DNA from 4 places in the Streptomyces sp. NPDC040589 genome. Region 2 is predicted to be linked to each of the others. Evidence: riboswitches for the same ligand, from Rfam matches in the RefSeq annotation. Region 2 holds a riboswitch; each other region holds the start of a gene.
The links. A riboswitch is a leader RNA that binds a small molecule or an ion and turns the genes downstream of it on or off. The one in region 2 is predicted to bind cobalamin.
Positions count from the first base shown of each region.

Region 1: it holds a riboswitch for cobalamin, as region 2 does, so the genes downstream of both, ACZ58V_RS02560 (ribonucleoside-diphosphate reductase subunit alpha) here and ACZ58V_RS18255 (ABC transporter substrate-binding protein) in region 2, are expected to answer to the same signal.
Region 3: it holds a riboswitch for cobalamin, as region 2 does, so the genes downstream of both, ACZ58V_RS07800 (energy-coupling factor ABC transporter permease) here and ACZ58V_RS18255 (ABC transporter substrate-binding protein) in region 2, are expected to answer to the same signal.
Region 4: it holds a riboswitch for cobalamin, as region 2 does, so the genes downstream of both, ACZ58V_RS26290 (cobalamin biosynthesis protein) here and ACZ58V_RS18255 (ABC transporter substrate-binding protein) in region 2, are expected to answer to the same signal.

Region 1 is NZ_JBVIWP010000001.1:572,710-574,899, reverse strand. It holds gene ACZ58V_RS02560 (ribonucleoside-diphosphate reductase subunit alpha) at 1-1,073, opposite strand, end outside; cobalamin riboswitch at 1,197-1,335, opposite strand; gene ACZ58V_RS02555 (GNAT family N-acetyltransferase) at 1,388-1,894, opposite strand; gene mctP (monocarboxylate uptake permease MctP) at 1,975-2,190, opposite strand, start outside.
Region 2 is NZ_JBVIWP010000004.1:77,318-79,507, reverse strand. It holds gene ACZ58V_RS18260 (FecCD family ABC transporter permease) at 1-362, opposite strand, end outside; gene ACZ58V_RS18255 (ABC transporter substrate-binding protein) at 359-1,318, opposite strand; cobalamin riboswitch at 1,446-1,634, opposite strand; gene ACZ58V_RS18250 (CoA-binding protein) at 1,716-2,123, shown strand; gene ACZ58V_RS18245 (4-hydroxybenzoate 3-monooxygenase) at 2,160-2,190, shown strand, end outside.
Region 3 is NZ_JBVIWP010000002.1:175,288-177,477, forward strand. It holds gene ACZ58V_RS07795 (serine/threonine-protein kinase) at 1-998, shown strand, start outside; cobalamin riboswitch at 1,077-1,261, shown strand; gene ACZ58V_RS07800 (energy-coupling factor ABC transporter permease) at 1,292-1,993, shown strand; gene ACZ58V_RS07805 (energy-coupling factor ABC transporter substrate-binding protein) at 1,990-2,190, shown strand, end outside.
Region 4 is NZ_JBVIWP010000006.1:81,979-84,168, reverse strand. It holds gene ACZ58V_RS26295 (cobyric acid synthase) at 1-192, opposite strand, end outside; gene ACZ58V_RS26290 (cobalamin biosynthesis protein) at 189-1,130, opposite strand; cobalamin riboswitch at 1,232-1,370, opposite strand; gene ACZ58V_RS26285 (hypothetical protein) at 1,527-1,748, opposite strand; gene ACZ58V_RS26280 (inorganic phosphate transporter) at 1,784-2,190, opposite strand, start outside.

The DNA of each region.
Region 1 (2,190 bases), on a different contig from region 2:
TCCGAAGGGGAGAACAGCGACCACGGCCCGTCGGCGTTCACCCGTCGCATGAACTCGTCCGGCACCCAGTGCGCGAGGTTCAGGTTGTGCGTACGGCGGGCGTCCTCGCCGGTGTTGTCGCGCAGTTCCAGGAACTCCTCGATGTCGGAGTGCCAGGTCTCCAGGTAGACCGCGGCCGCGCCCTTGCGGCGGCCGCCCTGGTTCACGGCGGCGACCGAGGCGTCGAGGGTCTTCAGGAACGGGACGATGCCGTTGGAGTGGCCGTTGGTGCCGCGGATCAGCGAACCGCGCGCACGGATACGGGAGTACGAAAGACCGATGCCGCCCGCGTGCTTCGAGAGCCGCGCCACCTGGTGGTACCGGTCGTAGATCGAGTCCAGCTCGTCCTTGGGGGAGTCGAGGAGGTAGCAGGACGACATCTGGGGGTGCCGCGTGCCGGAGTTGAAGAGGGTGGGGGAGGAGGGGAGGTAGTCGAGGCGGCTCATGAGCCCGTAGAGCGCGGCGACCTCGTCGACGGACTGTGCCGTGTCGTCCTCGGCGAGGCCGGCGGCGACGCGCAGCATGAAGTGCTGGGGCGTCTCGACGACCTTGCGGGTGATCGGGTGGCGGAGCAGGTAGCGGCTGTGCAGCGTCCGCAGGCCGAAGTAGCCGAAGCGGTCGTCGGCGGCCCGGTCGATCAGCGCGTCGAGCCGGGCGGCGTGCAGGCGCACGAACTCGGCGGTCCGGTCGGCGATCAGGCCCTCCCGGTGGCCGACCGCGACGGACTCGGTGAAGGACGTGACGCCCTGCGAGGCGGCCTCGGCGCGGATGCCGATCGTCAGCAGGCGCGCGGCCAGCCGGGAGTAGGCGGGGTCCTCGGAGATGAGGCCGGCGGCCGCCTCCGTCGCGAGCTCGCGCAGCTCCGTCTCGTCCGCCCGCGCGGACCGGCCGCGCAACGCGGCGGCGGCGACCCGGCCGGGGTCGGCGTCGGGGAGATCGGCGGTCAGCTCGGTCAGGGTCCGCAGCAGCGCGGCACCGGGACCGTCGTGCTCTTCTTCGGCAGCTGAGACCGGTTCGGCTGGCGCGATGGTCACGTGGGGCTCTCCCTCGCTCGGCAAGGGGCCTCGCACAGGGCAGGGGGCAGCACACGAGCGCACACGGCGTCGCGTCCACCGGCCCATTCCACGAGGCCCGGACGTCAGGGCATCCCGGCCGGACGGCCGGGTGCGCTGTCGGCAGGTCCTCGGACTGAAGCGTGTGCGCTCCGCCTTGAGGGCGGATACGCACAAGTACACCGTTGCGGGACAGTTCCGGATTCGCACCGGATTCCCCTGCGGCGACAGCGAGCACGAGCATACATCTTGTGCTGGGTTCGGGTGACACCCCCAGATGTTGTGTCGTGCTGGTTTCAGAGTGTCAACTGATAAGTGAGGAGAGTGATGTCGTCCAGGTGCGGGAGCGGGTTCCAGTCGCGCTCGGGAGTGCGGGTGAAACCCAGGCGCTCGTAGATGCGGTGGGCCGCGCGCATGGTGCCCTGGGTCGACAGCACGACGCGGAGACAGCCGGGCGTGGCCCGTGCCCGGTCGACGCAGGCGCCCACGAGGGCCTCGCCCGTGCCGCGGCCGCGGGCGGCGTGCGCGACGGCGAGCATCCGTATCTCGGCCTCTCCAGGGCCGGCTATGTCGGCCATGGGGCCGCCGGACGGTACGAAGGTGACGCCGCCGAGGAGGGCGTCGTTCTCGACGGCGACCAGGACGTCGGCCGCGGCCGCCCGTTTGGCGACGTCCCGCAGTTCGTGGAGGTACTCGTCGCTCTCGCCGAAGTCGAGGAGGCCGTCGGCGAGGTAGGCATGGGCCGTTATCTCGCCGAGGGGACCGTACTCGGTGGGTTTCACTCGCCGGATCAGGGTGTCCATGGCGTGAGTGTGCACGACAGCGGGCCGCCGGTGTGGTCGATCACCGGCGGCCCGCTGCGGGCGTGCGTTCCCGGTCGGTTCTAGTGGGCGGAGCCCGCGGTGGCGGGCGGGAGCTCGACCTGGACCCCCGGGTCGCCCGCGTCGGCCGTGTAGTCCTCCGGCTTGGTCTCGTCGATGCCGTCGGGGGCCTTGAGGGCCTTCAGGGCGAAGGTGAGGACCACGGTCACCACCACGTTCAGGACGAACGCCGTGAGGCCGATGTAGCCGATCTCACCGATGCCGGGGATCTCCTTCGA
Region 2 (2,190 bases):
ACGGCACCGCCGCCCACGCCCAGCACGACGATGACGACCGCGCCGGTGGAGGCGCCCGAGGACACCCCGAGCACGAACGGATCGGCGAGCGGATTGCGCAGCAGCGACTGCATCACCGCCCCGCACACGGCGAGTCCCGCCCCGCACACGGCCGCGAGCAGGGTGCGCGGCAGCCGCAGCTGCCAGACGATCCCGTCCCGGATCGGCGTCAGGTCGGAGCTGCCGAGCCCCAGGTGGGACGCGACGACGGACCACACGTCCCCGACCCTGATATCGGCCGGTCCGATGGTGATCGCCAGGGCCACGGAGACCACCAGCAGCAAGGCGCCCCCGAAGGCGAGCGCCGGTCCGCGTACGGTCACTTCACGAGCCCGAACTCACGCAGTCCGGCCGCGACCTTCTCCACGCCCTCGACGGTGCGGATGGTCGGGTTCATGGCCTGCCCGCTGAGCAGCACGTACCGCTTGTGCTTGACGGCGTCCATGTTCTTGGTGACCGGGTTGGACTCCAGGAAGGCGATCTTCCGCTTCGCCGACTCGGCGGTCTCCGAGTCGCGGGTCAGATCGCCGATGACGAGGACGTCGGGGTTGCGGTCGGCGACGGTCTCCCAGTTGACCTGCGGCCATTCCTCGTGGGTGTCGTCGAAGACGTTCTTCGCGCCGAGGGCGCGGGTCATGATGCCGGGCGCTCCGCAGCAGCCGGCCAGGTAGGGCGACTCGGAGTTGGCGAACCAGTACAGAAGGGAGACGTCGGAGGCGTCGACGCCCCGCGTGGCCTTCTTCATCCGCTGCTGGAGGGAGGCCACGAGCTTGTCGCCGCGATCCTTCACTCCGAACACGGTCGCGAGGTCCCGCACCTCGCCGTAGACGGCGTCGATGCCCAGCGCCTTGTCGCGCTTGCCGTCGCCGCCGCCCGAGTTGTCCTTGCCGGCGCAGTCGGACGGGGAGACGTACGTGGGCACGCCGAGCTTCTCGAACTGGTCGCGGGTGGCGACCCCGCCCTTGCCGAGGGTGGAGACGAAGGACGCGGCGACGAAATCGGGGTCGGAGTCCAGGACCCGTTCGAAGGAGGGGTTGTTCTCGGCGATGCGCGGCACCTTCGCGTTGGCCTTCTCCAGCCCCTTCATCACGGGGTCGGTCCAGGTGGCCGTGCCGGCTATTCGGTCGGCGAGACCGAGGGAGAGCAGGATCTCGGTGGTGCCCTGGTTGAGGGAGACGGCGTGCCGGGGCGCCTTGTCGACCCGGACCTTCCGGCCGCAGTTGTCGAGGGTGGCGGACGCCTTGACCGTGGGGGTCTTCGAGCCTCCGCAGCCGGTCATGATCAGGGAGCAGGCCGCGAGCAGGACGGCGGCACGGGCGGGTCGGGCGAGGGGCAAGGAAACCAGTCCTCAGACGTCGAGGGCCCGATCGCGGAGCCCGGTCGTACGGTGCTCCCCCACCGCCGGCCGGCCGCGGGGGCCGCCAGCAGGTCTTCGGACTCGGGTTCACCCGGTGCGGGGCGCCTTCCCGTACGGCATCCAGCCGTACAGTGGCCGCGGCCCCGCCCGTCCCCCTCACCGCTGCGCGTCAGTTCCGGATTCGCACCGGATTCCCTGACCCACGTACATGGGTTCGACTGGCCTCGGCAAGCTATCACGGTGGGCGTCGGGGAATCACCGCGCACTCTGCGTCGTTGCCCGGACAGCAGCTCTTCCGCGACTCCCGAGGAGGCCGCCGGTGTACGGCGACGACGCAACGCTCCGCAGGATCCTCACCGAGCTCGGCGACACCTGGGCCGTGGTGGGCCTGTCGTCGAACCGGCAGCGCGCGGCGTACGGCGTCGCCGCCGTGCTCCAGCGGTACGGCAAGCGCGTCGTGCCCGTGCACCCCAAGGCGGAGACCGTGCACGGCGAGCAGGGGTACGCGAGCCTGGCGGACATCCCCTTCGACGTGGACGTCGTGGACGTGTTCGTGAACAGCGACCTCGCCGGAGCGGTCGCGGACGAGGCGGTCGCCAAGGGCGCGGGGGCGGTGTGGTTCCAGCTCGGCGTCGTCGACGAGGCGGCGTACGACCGCACCCGGGCCGCGGGCCTGGAGATGGTGATGGACCGCTGCCCGGCGATCGAGATCCCGCGGGTGGGGTGACGGTCACAGCCGACGCGCCCGCTCCATAATGAGCGCATGACCCCCGCCTCCCCGCCCGCGGACTCAG
Region 3 (2,190 bases), on a different contig from region 2:
CCCACGGCACCCTGAAGATCGGCGACTTCGGCATCGCCCGCTTCCTCGACGATCCCGGCGCCGCGCTCACCGCCACCGGCCAGATCGTCGGTACCGGCCTCTACCTCGCGCCCGAACGCGCCCTGGGCCAGCCCGCCGGTCCCGCCTCCGACATGTACTCCCTGGGGTGTCTGCTCTACCAACTCCTCAGCGGACGGCCGCCGTTCCAGGCCGACACCGCCGTCGCGCTCCTCCACCAGCACCTCGATTCCGCACCCGTACCGCCCCGCGAGCTCGGTGTCGCCGGACTCCCGCCGGCCTTCGAGAACTACCTGCTCGGCCTGCTCGCCAAGCAGCCCGAGGACCGGCCCACCGCCCAGCGGACCGCCGAGTGGTTCGCCGGCGGTGCCTGGCGAGGACTGCCCGAGCCGCTGCCGGAGGCCGCGCCCCCGGTGACGTCCGCCACGCCGAGGCCGTATCCGGCCACCGAGACCCGCGACCCGGCCACGTACGCGCTGCCCGGCGCCCCGGGTCTGCGCACCGGCCGCACGCCCCAGGCCGGTCGTTCGCGTCGCGCCGCACCCCGGGGCGGCAACGACAACCGGCGCAGAGCGGCGGCGACGGTCGCCGCGGCGGCGCTCTTCGCCGCCGCGATGCTCGCCGGCATGCTGTGGTTCTCGCCCGACGACACCGCGACGCAGGGCACGGAACCCGACGCGTCCCCCTCCGCGAGCAGCCCCGCCGCCACGCCGTCCGCCGGCTCCGCCTCGCCCCTTTCCTCCGCTCCGGGGGCGGACACGGCTCCGGACGCCACTGCTCCGGCCGTCGGCACAGTGGCCGATATCACCCCGTCCACCACCGCGCCTCCTCCCCCGACCCCCGTCGAAGAGACGCCCAGCCCCACGACTCCGGCGCAGGAGACGGCCGACCCGCCGCGAATGGCGGACAAACCCCAGCAGGAGAAGCCCCGTCAGACCTGGGAGAACGGCGACGACGATGACGACGGGGGCGACGACTGAGCGGCCCTGCGCCGGTGTGCGAGCGGTCGCCCCCTCGCGCGCCCCCTCGGGTGGCTTGTCATCGTCCTTATCTCGGCATTACTGTCACCACGCCTTGGTGAACGGGAAAGCCGGTGTGATGCCGGTGCGGCCCTCGCCACTGTGAATCGGGAAGTCCGGCTCCGGCCCTCACGGGCAGCCACTGGGTCCTTGTGACCCGGGAAGGCGGAGTACGGGCGGTGGTACCCGTAAGCCAGGAGACCGGCCAAGGCGCGTCAACCATCCACGAGGTGCTGGAGAGGGTCTGCTGAGCCATGCACATAGCCGAGGGATTTCTGCCGCCGGCACACGCGGTCGCCTGGGGCGTCGCGTCGGCGCCGTTCGTCGTCCACGGGGTCCGGTCGCTCACCCGTGAAGTGCGCGAGCACCCAGAGAGCACCCTGCTCCTCGGTGCCTCCGGTGCCTTCACGTTCGTCCTGTCCGCTCTGAAACTGCCGTCGGTCACCGGCAGTTGCTCCCACCCCACCGGAACGGGCCTGGGAGCCATCCTCTTCCGGCCACCCATCATGGCGGTGCTGGGCACCATCACCCTGCTCTTCCAGGCGCTGCTGCTCGCACACGGCGGTCTGACCACGCTCGGCGCCAACGTGTTCTCCATGGCGATCGTCGGGCCCTGGGCCGGATACGCCGTGTACAAACTGCTGCGGCGGTACGACGTGCCGCTGATGGTCGCGGTCTTCTTCGGGGCGTTCTTCGCCGACCTGTCCACGTACTGCGTCACCAGCGTGCAGCTGGCGCTCGCCTTCCCCGACCCGGGCAGCGGATTCGTGGGCGCGCTCGGAAAGTTCGGCACCATCTTCGCCGTCACCCAGATCCCGCTCGCGGTCAGCGAGGGGCTGCTGACGGTGCTCGTGATGCGGCTGCTGGTGCAGTCCAGCAAGGGCGAACTGACCCGGCTGGGCGTACTCCTCGCCAAGAAGCAGTCCGTGACCGAGACCGAGGCGGCGGCCCGATGAAGAAGAACACGAAGATCAACCTCCTGCTGCTGCTCGCGGTGGTAGCGCTCGCCGTACTGCCGCTCGCGCTCGGCCTCGGCGACCACAAGGAGGAGCCGTTCACGGGCGCCGACGGTGAGGCGGAGACGGCGATCACCGAGATCGAGCCGGACTACAAGCCCTGGTTCTCGCCGCTGTACGAACCGCCGTCCGGTGAG
Region 4 (2,190 bases), on a different contig from region 2:
CGCCTGCATGGCCTGCGCCCGCCCGATCTCGGCGCCCTCCCGTGTCACGAACGAATTCAGGGACATGTTCTGCGCCTTGAAGGGCGCGACCTTGACCCCCTGCCGCACCAGCCACCGGCAGATCCCGGCGGTCACGACGCTCTTGCCGGCGTCGGAGGTGGTACCGGCGACGAGAAGCCCCCCGCCCGTCATGACGTACGCCCCTTCACGATGTGGCGCGCGGCGACACAGACGCCGAGCGCGAGCCAGCCGACGCGCCTGGACAGCCGTACGGCCCGTTCGATGTCCCCGGTGCCGACGCCGCGCCCCGCGCCGTTGAGGACGGGACGGTGCTCGACGCGTCCGCCGTAGGACAGGGTTCCGCCGAGCCGCACCCCGAGCGCCCCCGCGAACGAGGCCTCCACGGGCCCGGCGTTGGGACTCGGATGCTTGGCGGCGTCGGAACGCCAGGCCGTCACGGCTCCCCGGGGGTCGCCCCCGGCCACGGCCGCGAGCACGGCGGTCAGCCGGGCTCCTGGCCACCCCACGACATCGTCCAGCCGCGCGGAGGCCCACCCGTAGCGCCGGTACCGGGCCGACTTGTGCCCGACCATGGCGTCGAGGGTGTTGACGGCCCGGAACCCGACGAGCCCCGGCACACCGCCGACGGCCCCCCACACGAGCGCCCCCACGACGGCGTCGGAGGTGTTCTCCGCGACGGACTCGACGACGGCCCGGGCGATCCCGTCGGCGTCCAGGGCCTGCGGATCCCGTCCGCACAGATGCGGCAACCGCGCACGGGCCGCTTCGACGTCCCCGGCCTCCAGGGCGCGCCCGATGGCCTGTGCCTCCCGGGCGAGCGAAGTCCCGCCGACGACGGCCCAGGTGGCGACCCCGGTCAGCCCGACCGACGCGACAGTGGACGTACGCACGGCACGCGCGGCGACGGCCCCGAGCGCGACGGCCCCGCCCGCACACACCACGGTGTGCAGCGCGCCCCACCCGCGGTGGTCCCGCCACAACACCCGCTCCACCACACCCGCGGCCCGCCCGAACACGGCGACCGGATGCCCCCGGCGAGGATCGCCGAGCAGCAGATCACCGATCAGACCGGCGGCGGCACCGTACGCGTGGACGCGACCGGCACCCATGGGCTCAGCCGGCCACGGGGGCGGACAACGGTGGGGTACTGGCCCTCGATCGGCAGCCGAACATGGCGATATGTCCTCACTCAGGGTGTCCACGCCCTGGTTCGACGAGACCGGCGGTGAGAGTTCCTGGCTCCCGGTGAGTGCTACCCCGGTGACAGTGGCGGGACCGCGCCGGACTTCCACCGGCTTCCTCTCCTGCCGCCGCATTGGCCCCGGCAGTCCACCACGGCCGCGAACAGCCGTCAACTTGCTGTTGACCTGCGAGGGGAGAGTGTGGACAAGCCCACACCGCCTGCCTCGCGGGGGGGTGCCAACAGCTGCCCCGCACAAGGCAACCGGGCGGCCCGGGACCGAAGCCCCGTGCCGCCCGGCGACAGACGATCGTGGTGGTCGTGGTCAGGCCACGATCAGATAGATCCCGTACCCGACAGCCGCCGCACACGCCGCGAAGCACGCGTACGCACCCGTCACCGCAAGCCCCGCGGACCCGCCCGCCGCCACCGCCCGCTCGCGGCGCGACAGGCCCGTGATGCCGAGGGTGAACAGGCCGACGAGGGTCACGGTGGCCACGAGGCTGACGCCGAAGACGGAGCCGAGGGTCGCCCAGTCGATCTTCATCTCAGAGATTCTTCCTTGTCACCGGGTGGGCGGGATCAGACCGGGGTGGTCGTGGTGGAGGGCTTCCGTTCGGCCTGGGCCTGGGCCGGGATCGTGGCGGCCAGTTCCTCGGACGGGCCCGCCGGAGGCGGCGTCACCGCGGCGATCGCGGTGGTCACGACACCCGCCGGCTCCTCGTCGACCTCGTTGACGTTCGTGTGGTCGACGACCTCACGGCGCGACAGCTTCCAGATCACCGCGCTGGAGGCGACCAGGAAGACCGCCACGACCGCCGTGCCCCAACTCCCGAAGCCGGTCACGTACTCGGCGAGCGCGCCCACCAGGGCCGCCGCCGGCAGCGTCAGACCCCAGGCGACGAACATCCGGGTCGCCGTCGACCAGCGGACCACGCCGCCCTTGCGGCCGAGTCCCGCGCCCATCACCGCGCCGGACACGGAGTGGG